DNA from 4 places in the Viridibacillus sp. FSL H8-0110 genome. Region 3 is predicted to be linked to each of the others. Evidence: riboswitches for the same ligand, from Rfam matches in the RefSeq annotation. Region 3 holds a riboswitch; each other region holds the start of a gene.
What was found. Region 3 has a riboswitch for cobalamin ahead of nikA (nickel ABC transporter substrate-binding protein). Riboswitches for the same ligand answer to the same signal wherever they lie in the genome.
Positions count from the first base shown of each region.

Region 1 (5,085 bases), 1.1 Mb from region 3:
ATAAATATAATCTTCTACATCATCTACATCTAAGCCATCAATTTTGTCTCCAATGACTTCATGTGCCCATTCAATTTCAAGTGCAGCTGCTTCACGGAAAATATCTTCCACTTGCTTAGCACGCTCTGGCGTATCGTATTCAGGATATTCTTCCAACAATTCTTTATAGATTTTAACGAATAGGTCAACATGAAGTTGTTCGTCACGGTTTATATAATTAATCATCGTACTCGTTGCTACCATCTTTTGGTTTCGTGCTAAATGATAGAAGAATGCAAAGCCAGAATAGAAGAATAAACCTTCTAAAATGACGTCATAGACGATGGAATTTAACATATGGTCGATATTAGGCTCTTCAGAAAATGTTTTATATCCTTTAATAACAAAGTCATTTCGTTTTTCAAGGACTGGTTCTGTACGCCAGAAATCAAATACTTTATCTTGCTCATCTTTTGATACTAAACTTGAAAGAATATATGAATAAGAATGATTATGAATTACTTCCTGCTGTGCAAGGATAATCATTAAAGCATTTAAGCTAGAATCTGTTAAATAATCTGCCACTTTTCCTGCATAGTCTGTTTGAACGCTGTCTAACATTGCAAGTAATCCAATTGTTTTCATAAATGCTTCTTTTTCATTCGCTGTTAATGTTGGGAACTCTTTAATGTCGTTCCCCATATTGATTTCGAAAGGAGTCCAAAAGTTACCTAGCATCTTTTTATATTTTGGATATGCCCAGCTAAAACGAACATCATCCCAGTTTAATATATTTGAAGAGCTCCCGTTTACAATACCTGTCGAACGGTTTGGAGCTGTTTTATCCATTAATTTTCGTTTTTCTAGTTTTGTCATCGTTAGTTCCTCCTAGCTTGCACATGATTCACATTCTAATAATTCAACCGACGTTGAGCGAACGTAGTATGTCGTTTTAATGCCTAGTTTCCAAGCATTTAAGTGCAATTCTAATAATTCTTTAGCCTTTACCGTGTTTTGTACATATATATTCAACGAAATACCTTGGTCAATATGACGAGCACGTGCTGCGTTTTGTTTTAAAGTCCAATTTTGATCAATAAAGTAAGCAGATTTGTAATACCAAGTTGTTTCTTGGTTCAAATCAGGAACAGTTACCGGGATCTTATAATCCTTTTTCTCTTCAGAATACGATTTTTGGAAAATTGGATCGATACTCGCCGTACTTCCTGCAATAATTGATGTTGATGAGTTCGGCGCAATAGCCATTACATAGCCGTTACGCATACCATTTTCAGCAACTGCTTGTTGTAATGTAGCCCACTTTTCGCCTTTATATTGGCGCTTTGTGAAGTATTCTCCTGTTTGCCAGTCCGAACCTTCAAATAATGGATATTGACCTTTTTCTTTTGCTAATTCCATTGATGCTTGTATTGTTAAATAAGCAATTTGCTCGTAAAGCTTGTCCGCAAATTCTACAGACTCTTCAGATTCCCATGCAATACTCTTCAGTGCCAATAAGTGATGCCAACCGAATGTACCAAGACCAATACCACGATAACGTGCATTTGTACGTTCTGCCTGAGGAACAGGAATACGATTTAAGTCGATAACATTATCTAACATACGCACTTGAATTGGGATTAATCTTTCTAAAGCTTCAGCAGGTACAGCTCGTCCAAGATTGATAGATGATAAGTTACATACAACGAAATCTCCAGGTTTGCGGCGCGTTACAATAACATCATCTTCTAATGTAATTGATTCGAACTTAGTAGCGCTCATGTTTTGGAAAATTTCCGTACATAAATTACTTGAGTAAATCATACCTTCATGCTTATTTGGGTTTTTACGGTTTACTTCATCACGGTAGAACATGAACGGCACACCAGTTTCTAATTGGCTACGCATAATACGTTTCATGATATCAATTGCTGGTACAGCTTCACGCGTTAATATTGGGTTCGCTAAGCAAGCTTCGTATTTCTCTCGGAATGATCCTTGTCCACGTTTTTCGTCATAGTAATCTTCTAGATTAAAGCCCATTACTTCGCGAATTTCATGCGGGTCAAATAAGTACCAATCTTCACGTGCTTCAACAGCCTCCATGAAAATATCAGGTAAACTAACGCCTGTGAAAATATCATGTGCGCGCATACGTTCATCACCGTTATTTAATTTCAAATCAAGGAATGGGAATATATCTTTATGCCAAATATCAAGATAAATAGCAATCGCGCCTTGGCGTTGACCTAATTGATCTACTGATACTGCTGTATTATTCAATTGTTTAATCCAAGGAACAACACCACTTGAAGCTCCTTTGAAGCCACGAATAGATGATCCACGACTACGTACTTTCCCCATATAGACACCGATACCACCGCCAAATTTCGAAAGTGTCGCAACATCAGTATTTGAATCATAAATACTTTGTAAACTGTCATCTACTGTATCGATAAAGCAACTTGATAATTGACCATGCGTTTTACCTGCATTTGATAATGTAGGAGTAGCAGTCGTCATATATAAATTACTCATTGCCCAGTAAGACTCTTTAATTTTCGCAAGGCGATCTGTTTTTTCATTTTGCATAAGTGTCATCGCTATAATCATCCAACGCTCTTGGGGCAATTCAATTGGTGTTTTGTCATAATCTCGCGTAACATAACGGTCCAATAATGTTTTCAATCCGATATATGTAAAGATTTCATCTCGTTTAGGTTCAAGCATTAGACCAATTTCTTCAAGTTCCTGTTTTGTATATGATTTTGTTAAAGCTGGATCATATAAACCTTTTTCGACAAGCTTCTCAACTTGTATAGCAAATGCTGTGTATACCTGTCCTACTTCTAATTGGCGTACTGTAGATGCTTCTCTATAAACACCCGCCAATAATAAGCGAGCTGCAACGAATGTCCAATATGTGTCTTCTTCATCTAAAAAGCTTAACGCTTCTAAGCTCATCGCCTTTGTCCATTCAGCGTCAGTTCCTTCTGGATTCTTATTTTCCCAGCGTTCAGACTTTCTAATAAGCTGGCTAATTTCTTCTCTACCAAACTCTTCCTCTAATTGAGATAATAATATTGCTCTTTCATATGTCATTAATTGGACCATATTGTCGTCTCCTTTTTTACAAATATAAAAAGCGATGAATCTGCCTTCTTCGGCAGAGCCATCGCTCTAGGTTTTAAAATTGGAAGCAGGCGAAATCACAACAAAAAAATACTTTTGTAATCAAAAGTAAATTGTTCAATGTAAAGTCTCTCGCTTCAACTCCTCAACCCCCGAAGAAAGTGTCGTCATGCGAAAAAGGCAGGTCTACTGGCTCATGCATCATCCAATTGTCATCCTTCCCAAGCATTGCTCAGTGGTTAATTGACAGTTGTCCGCATTCACAGTTGCGGGGACAGCTTCGGTTTCTCTTCCGAATTCCCTTTTAAACCGTATATGGTACCTTTTTTCGCTCACATACTATATATTGTGTTTTATTGATTAATCTAATCTAACATATTGTGTTCCTATCAGACAAGTAGAATCGTAAAATTAAAGTAAATGAAAGCAAAAGACCTACGAAAAATGTTTTATAATTTCCTATAAAGTCTATTTTATTTTTACAAAACAGTAGGTTAGGATTGTTTTTAAGTATGAAAATAATAAAAAACTACCCAAAATTATATTTTAGGTAGCCAAAGAACTATTTTATTAAAGATTAGTCGTCTTCATACTCTTTTTCGAAATCAAGAATGGCACCAGTCTTAGCGTCAATTTCTAATTCGTATTCATACATGCCATCTTTTACTTCAATTTCATAAACGCCATCTTCTTCATCTAATTCAATTTTAGTAATTGTTCCTTTTGCTTTTGTTAAAGCAATTTGAGAAGCTTTTTGCTCACCGATGAAAGTTGTTGTTGGATTTGGTACTTTTGTAATTCTTTCTTTATCTGTAATCATAGCTTTCCCAGTTACTGCATCGACATCGATATCATATTCATAATCAGCAGTTAAAATCTCAAATTCATATACGCCATCTTCACGGTCATATCCTGCTTTTTTTACTGTACCATTAACATTTTGTAAAGCAATTTCTTTGGCTTTTGTAATGCCTATTACTTTTGCAGGTGTTGAAGGATTTGCTGAATCGCCAGTGTTAGGAGTATTTGGTTTAGTAGTTGTGATTACATCGTCAGCTACTTCTGATTCTTTTTTAAGGATTTTCCCTGTTTTTGCATCGATTTCAAAATCATATTCTGTTGTACCATTAATAATTTCGATTTCGTATACGCCATCACTTTTATCTAGTTTGGCTTTTTGTACAGTACCACCAACATTATTTAAAGCTATTTGCTTCGCTTTCTCTAAACCAATCACTTTTCCAGTTACTACTTTTTTTGAAATTCTCTCTTTTTCTTTTTTCACAATTTTCCCTGTGTACGCATTGATATCAAAATCGTATTCATATCCAGCTCTAATGATTTCAATTTCGTAAATACCATCTTCACGATCTAACTTCGCTTTTTTTACAGAGCCCTTAACCGATTTCAATGCTATTTCTTTCGCTTTTGCTAAACCAATTACTTTTTTATTATTTACTGAATTAGAAACTTTTGTAGTCTCTGTTTTCTTCTCTAGTAACTTTCCCGTTTTAGCATCTAATGTTAATTCGTATTCTTTACTTTTGCCTCGCACATCAATTTCATATACTTGAACACCTTTTTCTTTGTCCAACTCTACTTTGTATACTGTACCTTTTACGTAGCTAAGTGCTTTTTTCGTAATTTCTTCTGACGATAAAATTTTACCTGAGTTAGTTTGAATGCCCGCTGCCGCAACTACTCCAGATACTGCAAGTGACCCCGTAATTGCTAATGCTGTAATCATTTTTTTCATAATTAAGTTCCTCCTCTTTGTTGATACTTATACTTTACACAATGAAAATGAAAGAATAAGGAGAATAAGATTAGAATTTGATGAGAAATTATTAATCCCACGTAATGGATAACACTTTGCCGGAAATAGCATGGATTTGAAATACTGCATCTTTGTCGTTACCTTCAATCTCCACTAAATAATATCCGCCATCACTCGTATCGTAAAAAGAAATTTCT
Region 1 covers NZ_JBBOPJ010000001.1:4,013,867-4,018,951, forward strand. Annotated here, with positions in the region: gene MHH98_RS19870 (ribonucleotide-diphosphate reductase subunit beta) at 1-855, opposite strand, end outside; gene MHH98_RS19875 (ribonucleoside-diphosphate reductase subunit alpha) at 868-3,093, opposite strand; cobalamin riboswitch at 3,274-3,452, opposite strand; gene MHH98_RS19880 (PepSY domain-containing protein) at 3,689-4,867, opposite strand; gene MHH98_RS19885 (PepSY domain-containing protein) at 4,959-5,085, opposite strand, start outside.
Region 1: linked by a shared signal. The riboswitch ahead of MHH98_RS19875 (ribonucleoside-diphosphate reductase subunit alpha) and the one ahead of nikA (nickel ABC transporter substrate-binding protein) in region 3 are both predicted to bind cobalamin.

Region 2 (5,085 bases), 570 kb from region 3:
CCTCTAATAATTTTATATCTTCCGTATAGCACCGAGAATTCATTGCAATTATTAATTCTTTAGAACGTTGAAATACATGGACAAATAAAGTGGAAACAAGTAAACCTAATGAGTGGATACTTTGTTTCACAGTAAAATAACCAAGACGAGAATTTTGTGCTTGATGAATTTTAAGTGATGTTTCTAAAAAAACGAAAATGAAGCGATATGTTATTTCAGTTAATTCGATTAATAATGCTGGTACTTTCAGCTTACGTAATACATGTAAAATATCATGGATGGGTGTAGTCAATGTTAAGAAATATAAGCAACTAATACTACTTAGCACTGTAAAAAATAATTGGATTGCTGTCTCTACACTATTTTCTGTAATAAAAATATGAAATCCTAAAAATTCAGTTGTCCAAAGTGAAGAGGGGCTTAAGCTATGATTGCTTGAAACTGAAATTAATATTGTAAGCATACTCGATAATAGGAAAAAACTAGGCACTAATAATAACTTGAAATAATATTTAAAAGGAATTTTCGCACCTAAAATTGTAAAAGCACTCATCACAGTGAATGTGATGAGTGATACAAGTGTATCTTTCACAGTTAACGAAAATAACATCAGAAAAAAGGTGAATACCATTTTTTCTATTGGATGAATATGCTGCCAACGATTCATATAAGCATATTTATCAATAAGAAGCATCTTATATTTGACCCTCTTTGTTATTCACATTATCTTTGCGTTTGTATTTACCTCTTGTTAGACCAACAAAGTAACCGATAAAACCAGCACCAATGGCTGCTTGAAGGCAGAATAATAGACTTTCGATTTCACCACTTGGTGGCTCCCAAATACTTGAGAACCAAGGCTCATACGAAGCATTAATTTCGCCAATGGCAGCTTCAGCTTCACCATCAGCTCCTCCAAATTCAGCCCCTTTTTGAATGAAAAGAGGGAAAATAGCAAGAATGACAACGATTGAGATTAGTATTAAATTCTTTTTCATCGTTGTTCAGCTCCTTTTGTGAAGACGCGAAGTGCTTTTAGCTCAGCTACGTTGTATTTTTTTAAGAAATTCATAATGACCACAGTTAAAATACCTTCAGAAATAGCTAAAGGAATTTGCGTTAAAGCAAAAATACTACTAAATTTAGTGAAAGAGGCAGAGATTCCACCGATTTCAGAAGGGAATGCAAGTGCTAATTGAATAGAAGTGACAAGGTAAGTACCAAGATCACCTAAAGTTGCAGCCAAAAATACAGCAAATGCAAAGGATAAACCTGCTTTAGAAGCCCCTTTGTAAACAGCGTAAGCAATTAGTGGACCAACGACTGCCATTGAAAATGCGTTAGCACCAAGTGTTGTTAAGCCACCATGAGCTAAAAGCAATGATTGGAATAAAAGAACAATAAAACCTACAATACTCATTGCAAATGGCCCAAATAATACAGTTCCTAAACCTACACCAGTAGGGTGAGAACAACTACCAGTTACAGATGGGATTTTAAGTGCGGATAAAACAAAAGCAAAAGCACCAGATAAGCCAAGCATCATTTTAGTATCTGGATTTTCCTTAATTGTTTTACGTATTGAACGGAATCCAATTATCAAAAATGGAATTGTTACTGCCCACCAGAAGATAGCCCATTCTACAGGTAAGAATCCCTCCATAATGTGCATGGCAAATGCTTGATTTGGAACAATCATGACAAATGCTAAAAAATAAATCATTTTCCAGTTAAATATTGATTTTAACTTATTCATATTATTCTCCCTTTTATTTATGTATTTTTACTAGATATACAGTTATATACAAATAACACCTCCTATGAAATACCTCTCTGGATAGGGCGTACAGCCAGTTTGCAAATAAAAAAGCACTTCTTTCATAGAAAGAAGTGCGTGAAGGAAAAGTCATCAAAAAATAAGACTTACTCACTTTCACACCCATCCTCGTAGGTTGAAACAGTTCCTCACTTTATGGCAGGTCTCCTGGCTTAGAATCCTCATTTTGCTACAGCCTTCCCGTCTATTGACAGTGACATAATGTAGCAAAACTCCTCAACACAGTGGCGGGACCGCGTCGGATTAACACCGACTTCCCTTTTAAGTTAAACGCTAATTTAACACCATAAAGTTTATTGAATTGTTTGATTTCAGAATATAGTGTATCATGAGAATTTTCTTTCTACTAGATTTTTTTATGGAATTTTCAAAAATATTGAAATTGAGTAGTAAGGTAGATATAACTGTTTTTAATAACTTTATATAGGTGTAAATGTAGAATTTAAATTATGTCAAGATAATATTCATAAAAAAATCTATTTGAATCTAGTAAAATTTAGTATATGATAGTTACAGATTTAGAATTTACTGAATAATACAATTGAATATCAAATTTAAAAGTGCCGACATGTTTGGTTTATTGAACATGTAGGATAATAGGGAAATCGGTTAGAATCCGATGCAGCCCCCGCTACTGTAACGCTGATGAAATGATAACACTCACTGGTAAAATACTGGGAAGAGATCAAAGTAAAGTGACGCGTAAGCCAGGAAACCTGCTTTTATAATTATGAACGATACTTTTCGGAGGGAAAGGTGAAGGCTACAGTGGACGATGCTTATTTATTTTGATGTGTTGTCTGAATAATCTAGTTTTTAAACCTTAATTCTTTGAATTAAGGTTTTTTTATTTACCAAAATAAATAACTAGTTGCCAATTTACCCTATTTCCATAGATTTTTCATAAAAAATGATGAACACAGTATGGGAGGATCACGATGACAACTTGGAATTTAGAAAGAATGAAAAGCCATTTGCTCATTTGTAATGGTAGTAGCTGTTTGAAAAAGGGCGGCGAAGAAGTAACGCTGGCAGTAAGGGATGAGATTGCTAGGCTTGGGGTAGACGAACAAATACATACAACTCGAACTCGCTGTAATGGACGTTGCAAAGATGCCTGTGTCGTTATTGCGTATCCACAAGGTACTTGGTATCAAGCAGAATCTCCTGAAATTGGCCGTCAAATTGTTCGCGATTGTATGAATCAGCAAGTTGCACCTCATGTCGTCTACCAAACATTAAATGGCAACATGACGAAAAACCCTACATCAGGAGCGATTAAAGGTATTTCGAAAAACAAATAGTTAGATGTAACGAAAAGGAGATGTTTGAATGTCGCAACTTGGCAAACTTTATGTAGTTGGTTTTGGTCCAGGAGATTTTAAACATATTACAACTAGGGCAGTTGAAGCACTGCAAGAAAGTGATTTTATTATCGGTTATAAAACGTACGTTGAACTCATTCAAGATCTAATTGATAGTAATACATCTGTCATCAGTACCGGTATGACTGAAGAAGTTTCTCGGGCTCAAGAAGCCGTAAGACAAGCTGAAAATGGTAAAAAAGTAGCGGTCATTTCAAGTGGTGACTCAGGTGTGTACGGTATGGCCGGACTAGTTTATGAAGTGTTAATAGAAAAGGGATGGACAGAAGCAACCGGTGTTGAAATTGAAGTTATTCCTGGCATTTCCGCTATTAACTCTTGTGCTTCTTTACTTGGCGCACCGGTCATGCATGATTCATGTACGATCAGCTTAAGTGACCACCTAACTCCATGGGATTTAATAGCAAAACGTGTGGAAGCTGCGGCAATGGCGGATTTTGTAATAGCTCTTTACAACCCACGGAGTGGTCGTCGTACACGACAAATTGTCGAAACGCAACGTATTTTATTACAGTATCGTTCACCTGAAACACCAGTAGGTTTAGTGAAAAGCGCTTATCGTGATCGACAAAATATCATCATCACTAATTTAAAAGATATGTTAAATCATGATATTGGTATGTTAACGACAGTTGTCATCGGTAATTCATCGACATTTTTGTATGATAATAAAATGATTACGCCTCGTGGTTACCAAAGAAAATACACATTGAATGCTGAAAAACAACCACTAAAACCACATCAACGTTTGAAAGAAGAGGCAGAACCGTGGGCAATGGACCAAGAAACCGGCATTCAGCGTAGTCAAATTATTGATAGTGCACCTGCTTTAGTAAGAGCTAAGCAACCGTCAGTTGTAAAAACAGAACCAAAACCTAAAATTGGCTCATTTGAAATGGCATTAGATGCATTAACTCGTGTAACGGGTCAGCAAGTGGAAACTCAAACTACTTTTGTACAGCAAGAAATGGAATCTATTTTCGAATTAGCCGTAAGCCCTGGGGTTGCAAATAAAAGGTTTACACCAAAACAAATGATGACATTAGCTGATGTAGTTGGAGATAAAGGCACTATGGAATATACACCAAACCATAATATTCTTTTGAAAATCCCAACAACAAAACCAGATTTTATTACAGCTAGACTGCAAGATGCAAACTTTATTCTGTCACCAGTTGGTGATGTTGTCACAATAAAAGCATGTGATTTCTGTGATGGCGAGAAAACGGGCGGAATTCCTTATGCTGAGGAACTTCAAGAAAAACTTGGAGGTCTGAACATGCCTAAAGAATTTAATATCGGTTTTAATGGCTGTGGTATGGCATGTTATAAAGCTGTAATGGAAGACGTCGGAATCGTCTATCGAAAAGGTAAATTTGATCTTTTTGTAGGTGCGAAGCCAGTTGGTAGAACGGCTCACCCAGGACAACCAGTTGCAGAGGGCATTGAGCCAGAAAAGATTGTAGAAGTTGTCAGTAATATCGTTGAAGAATATCGTCAAAATGCACATCCGAACGAGCGCTTGTTCAAATACTTCAAACGTGTGAAGCGAATTCAAGGATTTAACTATCAAGATATGTCACCGAAAATTGAAATTGAACCTGCTCCTTGCGGGGATTAAAACTTAGGGGGAACTATATTTATGAAAGCTATATTATTCGTCGGGCATGGTAGTCGTTTAGCAGAGGGTAATGCAGAGGTTAATAAATTTGTAGAGCAATTAAAGCCAACATTAGATGGTCAATTACTAGTGGAATCTTGTTTTTTAGAATTTGCATCACCAAACATTGCACAAGGGATTGATAACTGTGTCGTTAAAGGTGCTACAGAAATCCATGTTATTCCGATTATTTTATTGCAAGC
Region 2 covers NZ_JBBOPJ010000001.1:2,357,825-2,362,909, reverse strand. Annotated here, with positions in the region: gene cbiQ (cobalt ECF transporter T component CbiQ) at 1-694, opposite strand, end outside; gene MHH98_RS11795 (energy-coupling factor ABC transporter substrate-binding protein) at 696-998, opposite strand; gene MHH98_RS11790 (energy-coupling factor ABC transporter permease) at 995-1,756, opposite strand; cobalamin riboswitch at 1,958-2,141, opposite strand; cobalamin riboswitch at 2,386-2,575, shown strand; gene MHH98_RS11785 ((2Fe-2S) ferredoxin domain-containing protein) at 2,776-3,141, shown strand; gene cobJ (precorrin-3B C(17)-methyltransferase) at 3,170-4,843, shown strand; gene MHH98_RS11775 (sirohydrochlorin chelatase) at 4,865-5,085, shown strand, end outside.
Region 2: linked by a shared signal. The riboswitch ahead of MHH98_RS11785 ((2Fe-2S) ferredoxin domain-containing protein) and the one ahead of nikA (nickel ABC transporter substrate-binding protein) in region 3 are both predicted to bind cobalamin.

Region 3 (5,085 bases):
TCATACGGGAGGCTTGAATGCATTATCAATTCCGATATTAATGGCTGGAGGTACAGTTGTAATAGGAAATAAATTCAATCCTCAAGAAGCAATCCAGTCATTGAATACTTACAGCACAACAATTTCGTTATTTGTCCCGACAATGTATCAATCTATGATTGATACAGAAGAATTCAAGAAAACAAGTTTTCCTAGTATAAAAGTATTTTTATCAGGTGGAGCTCCATGTCCCATCACTGTGCATAAAACCTTCTTACAAAAGGGAGTACCATTTAAAGAGGGTTATGGATTAACCGAAGCTGGTCCCAATAATTTTGTTATTCAACCAGAGGAGGCCGCAATAAAACTAGGATCTGTTGGAAAGTGTATGCAATTTAATGAAGTTAAAATTCAAGCTCCGAATGGTAGAGAATGCGGACGTGATGAAGTAGGAGAACTATATATTAAAGGAAAGCATATGTTCAGCGAATATTGGAAGAATCCACAAGAGACAGCTAAAACTATTATTAATGGATGGCTTCGTACTGGTGATTTAGCGAAGATGGATCTGGACGGAGATATTTATATCGTAGGACGAGTAAAAGAAATGATTATTTCAGGGGGGGAAAATGTCTATCCTCAAGAGGTGGAACAATGTATTATTACTCATCCAAAGGTGAAAGAGGTCGCAGTTATAGGAATTGCTGATTGTCACTGGGGTGAAATCGTTACGGCTTTTATCGTATCTGATGATGCATTTAATAATGTTAAAGAAATTCAAGACCTTTGTAGAAGTCATCTAGGTAGTTATAAAATCCCTCGGAATATTTATTTTATCCCTGAACTACCAAAAACACATGTAGGGAAAATTGATAAAAAGAAACTTCAAACGATTCAAATGTAAACGGTCTGTTGGGTTATTAACGGGTTCGGAATTGAGGAGCAAAAATGTAAATAACCATTAAAAAAGGGGTGCAATTAGCACCTCTTTATCATCTATTTTAGGGATTAAATTAGACCTAAATTGGTTATCTTTTGATAATCTCATTATTGCACTGAATTGTCTTTAATGCTTCCTGAAGTTTTTCCACTACCCTTGATAAAGCTAATATTGAATTTGTTGTATCGAATTCTTCAATATCCAAGGAATGATTTGCATTTTGGACAATCTCTATCTTTAAATTTGAGTTACTTAATTTTTCAATTTTATTTGAATTGAAATGATAAAATAAACGAAGTGCTAATTTCACTTTAATAGAAATCGGCACTTCGTTTATTCGCTTTACGTTATCGTGTCACTTTTGAATCCAAAATTGATACTCTAATTAGTTTTAGTACTCTAAAAGCGAACCAGTTATTTATAATCAGGTTATTTTTTCTTGTTAAGCATAAATGTGGAATTTTCCACTTTAGGTGTAAGGCAATGTAACGTTTACAACCAGCAACGATATGTGTAACTGCAAAAAAAAACGCGCAATTTTTGTGGTAAAACTTTTGTATAAAATTAAGTCTTTAAATTGATATAGCTTTAAGTAGTAATAACGAATATACTTTATATTAGGAAAACTTTTTTTATTTCCACAAAAAAATTACATATAGTATTGGAATAGGTGTGTTCGTTTAATAGCGAATACTTAATAGGGAAGTCGGTGAAAATCCGACATGGTCCCGCCGCTGTAAGGGTGAGCCTCATGCAAATAAGTCACTGGAATATCCGGGAAGACGCATTGGAGCGATGAACCTAAGTCAGAAGACCTGCCTGTTCTAAAAATGCTGTTAACCTACGGGAGATAGGGAGGTGTTGGAGTGCTAGGAGATAAATTTGATCTAAAACTATGAGCATTTCTAACCTTTTTAATTGGGTTAGGAATGCTTTTTTGTATTTCAGTATTTTTAATAGTTTAAATTCTAAAAATGAAGGTGATTAAACATGTTTATTAAACAAAGTAAGATACTACGGAATTTTCTTGTTCTACTAGTAATTCTCGCGAGTTTTATTACTGGGTGTAGTAACAAAGCAAAAGAACAAGATAATGCGTCTGTTAAAGATCAATCAAAAGTTGTTACATTTTCCATGACTGGAGATATAGGCGACTTAAATCCACATACATATTTTCCAAATGAGTTTTTCTCCCAAGCTATGGTATATGAGTCACTTGTTTACTACGGGAAGGGAGGGGAAATTCAACCTTGGTTAGCAGAAAGCTGGAATATTTCGAAAGATGGCAAAGAATATGTATTCCATCTGAGAAAAGATGTTGAGTTTTCTGATGGTTCGAAGTTTAATGCAGCAATTGTAAAGAAAAACTTCGATACAATTTTAGATAATCGCAAACAACATGAATGGGTAGAGTTAATCAACCAAATCAAAAATACAGAAGCATTGGATGAATATACTTTTAAACTTACATTGAACAATTCTTATTATCCAACGCTTCAAGAATTAACTTACATAAGGCCTTTGAGGTTTGTTGGAGAAGCTGCTTTTCCTGACAGCCAAGACACATTTAAAGATGGACTTAAATCTCAGATTGGTACAGGTCCGTGGGTACTTAGCGAATATAAGAAGAATGAGTATGCGGTTTTTAAAAGAAATGAAAAGTATTGGGGTACTAAACCTAAAGTAGAAAAGGTAGTTGTCAAAGTCATTACAGACGGAGAATCTAGAGTATTAGCTTTTGAGAAAAACGAACTTGATTTTATTTTTGGTAATGGGGTCATTAGTCAGGATTCTTTCCAGTTTTTAAAGGATTCAGGGAAATATGAAACTAAATTATCAGAGCCTACTGCTACAAGAACGTTACTATTTAACACAAACAAAGAAGCAACTAAAGATCATAAAGTGCGTTTAGCACTCAATTATGCTTTCAATAAACAGGCAGCAATCGATAATATTTTTTATGGTATGGAAAAAAAGGCAGATACACTGTTCCCACCTGTATTGGATTACACAAAGATTGATATAAATCCATATGACTATGATATTGCGAAAGCAGAACAGTTATTAGATGAAGCAGGCTGGAAAAAAGTAGAGGGTAAAGCGTTTAGAGAAAAAGATGGAAAAGAGCTGCAACTGGAATTCTTATTTAATAGTACTGATAACATCCAAAAGTCGATTGCTGAATTTGTACAAGGTGATTTTAGAAAACTAGGAATTGATATTAAGTTAACTAGTCAGGAAACGAATACTTTCTGGACAACTGCATTCCAAGGTAATTACGATATATTATTTACATCAACATGGGCCGTACCTTTTGACCCGCATTCTTATTTAGCCTCAATTACTACAGATTCGGAAAATGGTGGTCCAGATTATACTGCATTATTGGGATTACCAGAAAAGAAGGAAATAGACGAGAAAATTAAAAAAGTACTTTTAACTACAGATGAAAAAGAAAGAAAAATGATGTATACAGATATTTTATCAACATTACATGATCAAGCAGTATACTTACCGATATCTTACCAATCAAATGTAGCTGTATATCACAAGAATATTAGCGGATTAGATTTTTTACCTCAAGAAGCTGAGGTACCTTTAACTACAATTGATGTTAAATGAAGCAAGAATTATTAATAATAACTTAAGGAGTGCTACATGAGTTGGTTTTTAGTTAAACGTCTCTCAAGTCTAATTCCAATATTATTAGGAATCTCCATTATTACTTTTATTTTATTGCACTTAATTCCTGGAGACCCAGCAGTAGCTTATTTAAGATTGTCGAATATTCCCCCAACCGACGTGGCTGTGACTGACTTGCGACTCGAACTCGGATTAGATAACCCTTTATATATTCAGTATTTTGATTGGTTGGTGAAGGTGATTCAACTGGATTTGGGGATCTCTTATCTGTCCAAAAATGCAGTCTCGGACGAAATTTTGTTGCATCTAGTACCTACAATTCAGCTAACAATTACTGCGCTTTTCTTTATTGTAGTTATTAGCTTACCAATTGGAGTGCTTTCGGCTATCTACAAAGGAAAATGGATAGATCAATTTAGTAGAATAATAGCTTTTGTTAGTGTTTCAATGCCTACATTTTGGTTTGGTTTTCTCTTGATTTATTTTTTATCCGTAAAGTTAGACTTTTTCCCTGTTTTGGGTAGGGGGACACTAGCGCATTTAGTCCTTCCTTCCTTAACACTTGCTTTTGGCTATATCGGCACGTATATACGATTACTTCGAGCTAGTGTGCTAGAAAATTTGAATGAGCCGTTTGTTGTATATGCTAGAGCGAGAGGTTTGCGGCAAAGGCAAATTATTAGTAGGCATGTTTTAAAAAAATCCATCCTACCTGTAGTAACCGCACTTGGTATGAGTTTTGGGAATATGTTAGGCGGAGCAGTAATTGTTGAAACGATTTTCGCTTGGCCAGGCATGGGACAATTGTTCGTCTCCTCTATTTTAAATCAGGATTATCCTATGATTCAGGGCTGTGTATTGTTTATGAGTGTAATTTTCGTGTTCTGTAATCTCCTTGTGGATGTTACTTATTCCTTCCTGGATCCACGTATACGATTGGAGGAAGGGAAATGAAATTAAATATAAAGATGCAACGAACGCTACTAAATCATAAGCTCATGATAATTAGTAGTATCATTATTTTAGGTATGATTGGGGTTGCACTCTTTGCTTCTTTTTTGGCTCCTAATGACCCAAACCTTGTTGATATCGCTCAAAAACTACAAGGTCCTTCATCTCAGTTTCCCTTAGGAACGGATCATCTAGGGAGATGTATATTATCGCGATTAATCTTTGGAACTCAGACCTCTCTGGGTACAGCTATCCTTGTTATGGGATTCATGATGATTATTAGTGTTCCACTTGGCATAATTGCGGGCTTTATAGGTGGTAAGGTAGATTATCTATTTATGAGAATCTGTGACATTCTAATGGCATTCCCAAGTTTTCTGCTTTCATTGGCATTAGTAGGGATTTTGGGACCAGGTCTTTTTAATTTGATCTTAGCAATGGTTCTTGTTCAATGGGTTTTTTATGCTCGTGTCATTCGAGGAATGGTACTCAGTGTTAGGGAACAAAACTATATAGTAGCAGCCAAAATATGCGGTACACCAAAGTTTGTTATTATAATGAAACATATTTTA
Region 3 covers NZ_JBBOPJ010000001.1:2,928,607-2,933,691, reverse strand. Annotated here, with positions in the region: gene MHH98_RS14700 (class I adenylate-forming enzyme family protein) at 1-883, shown strand, start outside; partial or broken gene MHH98_RS14695 (hypothetical protein) at 1,008-1,205, opposite strand; cobalamin riboswitch at 1,571-1,756, shown strand; gene nikA (nickel ABC transporter substrate-binding protein) at 1,910-3,541, shown strand; gene nikB (nickel ABC transporter permease) at 3,578-4,516, shown strand; gene nikC (nickel transporter permease) at 4,513-5,085, shown strand, end outside.

Region 4 (5,085 bases), 2.1 Mb from region 3:
TGTTTTGAGGACTTTAATGGTAAACCCTCTCTAAGTGCAGGTTCGTCGACTTGAATAATACGAATACCAGCAGTCTCTAATGCTTCAATTTCCTGACGTAGTGCCAAGGCAATTTGTTGAGCTACAATACTACGTGGAACATCATCACGAACAAATGACCAATTTAAAATCGTAATTGGCCCTGTCAACATACCTTTAACAGGTTTAGTTGTTAACGATTGTGCGTACACTGTTTCATCGAGCGTCATTGGTTTTTCCCACTTAACATCTCCATAAATAATTGGTGGTTTAACGCAACGTGATCCATATGAAACGACCCATGCTTTTTCTGTAAATGCAAATCCAACAAGCTTTTCTCCAAAGTATTCAACCATATCTGTTCTTTCAAATTCACCATGAACTAAAACATCAAGTTCTAGTTCTTCTTGGTACGTAATCCATTTATTTATTTCTTTTTTTATGAAATCATCATGTTGTTCCTTATCAATTAGTCCTTTTTTCAACTGTGAACGATTGCGCTTCACTTCAGCTGTTTGCGGAAAGCTACCAATTGTTGTTGTCGGAAAGTCTGGTAATTGTAAAATCTTTTGCTGACGATCTTTTCGAATAGCATATGATGATTGACGAGTTATTTGAATTTCACTCAACCTTTTAATATTCTTCTGGACTTCTCCTTGTTGACGTACTGAGCTGCTATTTAGCAATTCTCTAGTTAATCTGTTTTGTTCGAAGGCCTCTTGATCCGCATCACGATTATTTGTCAAAGCGTTTTTCAAAATAGCCAACTCTTGTAACTTTTCATTAGCAAATGCTAAGTTTTCATATAACTCTTTTGATAATTTCGTTTCTGCTGTTAGACTTACTGGCACATGCATTAGGCTACATGATGGCTGAATCCACAGATGATTAGGGGAAACTAAACTTTCTAATTCAATTAGCATTTCAGATGATTGTTGTAAAGGAGTAATCCAAATGTCACGACCATTAATAATTCCCGCTGCTAGAACCTTATCTTTTGGAAATCCAATTTTTTTGATATTAGAAATATTCTCTTCTAGACCATGTACAAAGTCTAGCCCGATGCCTTCTACAGGTAATTTAATCAATTCTTCATACCATTCTACTGACTCGAAATATGTTTGCAGCAGCAATTTACTAGAGTAATTTACAGTGTTTAGTTGTTCATATATTTCTGAGATTAGTTCCATATCATCCTTAGATAAAGAAGTTGATAGAATCGGTTCTTCTATTTGAATCCATTTTGCACCTGCTGCAGAAAGTTCACTCAATAGTTGACTATAGACTTTGATTAACTGAAGTAAATATGACGGCTTATTCAGCGTTGCAACTTCTTTTGTTAAAAAATAAAATGTCCCTGGGCCTATAATTGTAGGCTTTAGCTCTGTATTAAAGTTTTCCTTCGCTTCTAAATAATAGCGTAATGGTTTATTGTTCAATAATTTTAAAGTTTGTCCTTCATACTCAGGTACAATATAGTGATAGTTCGTATTAAACCACTTTGTCATTTCACTTGCAGAAGCAGATTGATTTCCACGTGCCATAGCGTAGTAAGTTTCTAGAGATACTAAATCTGAATTCCATTTATAACGTGCAGGAATAATTCCAAACATTGCTGCTAAATCTAACATACGATCGTAGTATGTAAAATCACCTACGGTTACTAAGTCAATCTTTGCATCTAGCTGAACTTGAATATTTGCTAATCTATACTCTTTCATCTGAGCTTCGAATTGTTGTTCACTTATTTCTTTTGACCAAAAAGCTTCGATAGTTTTTTTCCATTCACGATTAGGCCCGATATATGGATATCCAATAACTGTACTTTTCATCTTTCAATCCTCCAATTCAATAAAAAACCACCAATTAATGAAAAACATTAAAAGGTGGTTGATGATTTTTAATATAGTAAATATCGAAAAAAATCAGGAATAATAAAAAATGACACACTATTCCCTTTCAAATTCGCTTATCGTACTAGGATATAATAATCCTTGAAAAAATCTCTCTAACACCTCCTATCCGCGTAGGTTTTTTGGTGTGTACTAAACTAAGGCAGGTCTCCTGGCTTGTCATCATCGCTTACTTTTCCTTCCCATCACAAATCTAACAGTGGATTTTAAAGTTTGCTCCAACATACAGTTGCGGGACAGCATCGGATTCTAACCGATTTCCCTTTTAAGCGACTATCTATTTAAGATAGCGCACCTTAGCCTACACGATATTCAATTGTTCACTTACTATAACACACAAACCATAAATTGTTCAGTATATTCTAAATATAAAAATAATTATATTTTATATGATTACCAAACCGTTAAATACAGTTTTTTTAGTATAATTATTAGTTACACTTTCATCTTTTAATCAATACTAGCTTCAATCAAATCATGTGGGTAATATACAAGTTCGTTATATACACTTGTATAAGCCTTTTCTAGCTTTCCTAATTCTTCTTCAATATTTTCAATTTCACAATTTTCAATGGAGCTTTCAATCACGTTCTTCGCCTGTAATAAAGTACAAACTGTATCTGTTACTTGTGAGAGCATCACCCTCGATTTTAACTGTAATTTAAACTCTTCAATATTCATTCATATTCCCCTTATCTGTTCAATAAAAAAACATCTTTTATCAATTAATAAAAGATGTTTTTATGATTAATTAATATGTTCCCTGTTTCGACAATACATACTAGAATAAACGTTTCTAAACAGAGAAACAGAAGTTTTAATCGCTTCTAAATCCTCATTAGTCCAAACGCTTTCTCTAATACGCTGTCGTACAGTGATCATATAAATAGGGTTTCTATTCATTATCACATAACACCTCCTATCCACGTAGGTTTTTGGTGTGTACTAAACTAGGCAGGTCTCCTGGCTTGTCATCATCGCTCACTTTTCCCTTCCCATTACAGTTCTAACAGTGGATCTAAAAGTTTGCTCCTACATACAGTTGCGGGACAGCATCGGATTCTAACCGATTTCCCTTTTAAGCAGCTATCTATTGAAAATAGTGCACCCAATTCTACACATTATTCAGTTGTATCACCATCTTACCATAATGTAATACAAATATTCATAATATTATTTACATGTAATTTAAAAAAGGATTTATGTTGAATATAAATTATTGATTGAATTTTCGATAGAATATTAGTATTTCTGTATACTAATAGCAAAGTGTATGCTTCTTATTATAGATATAAATGATTTATTCAATGGGGTGTTTAAAATGGAGGGGTTCTATTTTCAACTACTATTTCAAAAAAATTTGATATTATTTAGATAAACCATATTAATGTGCCAAAATATATTTTATAAAGAGCAAGCAACTGTTCTAAAATTCAAACAGTTGCTGTTGTTTATACAATGTTCTTTTATTCATCTTATTAAGGCCTGGACAGTACTGCAAAAAGTTTTATCTAATACCAATATATTAAGCTTCTTCACCCTCATGGCTAAATTGCCATTCGATACCAAACTTATCCTTTAAACTTCCATAGCATTTGCTCCAAAATGTTTCTTGTAGCTCCATACCAACTTTACCGCCAACTTTTAGTGCTTCAAAAGCAGATTTAAGTTCTTCTTCATTGTCACTAACAGCGGCTAAGCTAACATTATTCCCTAATATAAAAGGAGAACCAGGGAAAACATCCGAAAACATAACATTACTTCCAAGTATGTTTAGTCGAGTATGCATGACTAAATCTTTTGCTTCCTCTGGTAAAGTATATTCAGGATTTTGTGGCGAATCACCAAAAGTCATAATTTCTGGTTTCTCTGTGTTAAAAACCTCTGCATAAAACTCCGCTGCTTCGCGACAATTTCCATTAAAATTAAGATACACATTAATAGCCATTTAGCACACTCCTCTTTTCACTTCATATTGTTTCAAACATAATTACATTCTAATTTTATATTTCCAACATATAGTAGTCAAATTTTTCAGTTATATAACTCGTAATTAGAATTTTTTCAACCCAATAAAAAAAACCACGTACCACAAAGTTGAAGTACGCGGCTTAAGCAAATCAGACTTGGACGTCAATAGTTGCCCCTTTATAAGGGTGCGCCGCTTGAGCAGGCTCTGGCATTGCTTCTAATAGCTGTACAGCTGCTGTCGCTTGCATATTCATCGAATTTTGCAAAACGCTCATTTGTACGGTTTGTTGAAGCTGTGCAAGATCCATTGACATCATAGAGTTAATATCCATTAGTATCACTCCCTTATCTTTAATAGTATCGGAAATTCCAAGATATTATTAAATGCATGCAAAAAATCCATTGTAATATTTACATATCCAAGGGAACTATCTTTCATCGTAATTCGTAGAAAGCTCTGAACTTTCAATTGTAACCGTGCAGTCCGTTTCACCATATTTGCCATAAGCCGCATGATAAGTAGGACCTACACCTTGTTTAAAACCAAATGAATGGCGGATGCCTGCTGAGATGAATTTTTTCGCCTCAATAACAGCTTCTGGTACAGCTTGACCTTTTGCTAAACCCGCTGTGATTGCTGCGGAGTATGTACAGCCCGCACCATTTGTATGGATTGTATCGAATCGTGGCGCCTCCAACAAATAGAATTGTTCACCATCATATAATACATCAATTGCAGGGCCTTCTAATCGCCCGCCTTTTACAAGTACATATCGTGGTCCTAATTCGTGTAATTTCTTTGCCGCTACTTTTAAATCTTCTAAAGAATTTAACTCCATGCCGTCTAGTAAATAAGAAGCTTCTGGCATATTCGGTGTGATGATCGTTGCTAGAGGAATTAGTTGCGTACGCATCGCTTCCATAGCATCTTCTTTTAATAATGCGGAACCGATTTTCCCAATCATTACAGGGTCTACAACAATTTTTTTCACACCGGATCGTTGAATCCACTTAACCACATTTATTATTATTTCATGTGTGAAAAGCATTCCTGTTTTAATTGCATCTGCACCGATATCTTCTAAAATCGTGTGAATTTGTGCCTCAATCGCTTCAACTGATTGCGGGAAAATCCCTTGTCCTGTGTGAGGATTTTTTGCCACAATAGCCGTAATAGCTGATG
Region 4 covers NZ_JBBOPJ010000001.1:875,979-881,063, reverse strand. Annotated here, with positions in the region: gene metE (5-methyltetrahydropteroyltriglutamate--homocysteine S-methyltransferase) at 1-1,850, opposite strand, end outside; cobalamin riboswitch at 2,056-2,245, opposite strand; gene MHH98_RS04435 (hypothetical protein) at 2,382-2,612, opposite strand; cobalamin riboswitch at 2,868-3,058, opposite strand; gene MHH98_RS04430 (VOC family protein) at 3,457-3,879, opposite strand; gene MHH98_RS04425 (YjfB family protein) at 4,052-4,234, opposite strand; gene thiD (bifunctional hydroxymethylpyrimidine kinase/phosphomethylpyrimidine kinase) at 4,331-5,085, opposite strand, start outside.
Region 4: linked by a shared signal. The riboswitch ahead of MHH98_RS04435 (hypothetical protein) and the one ahead of nikA (nickel ABC transporter substrate-binding protein) in region 3 are both predicted to bind cobalamin.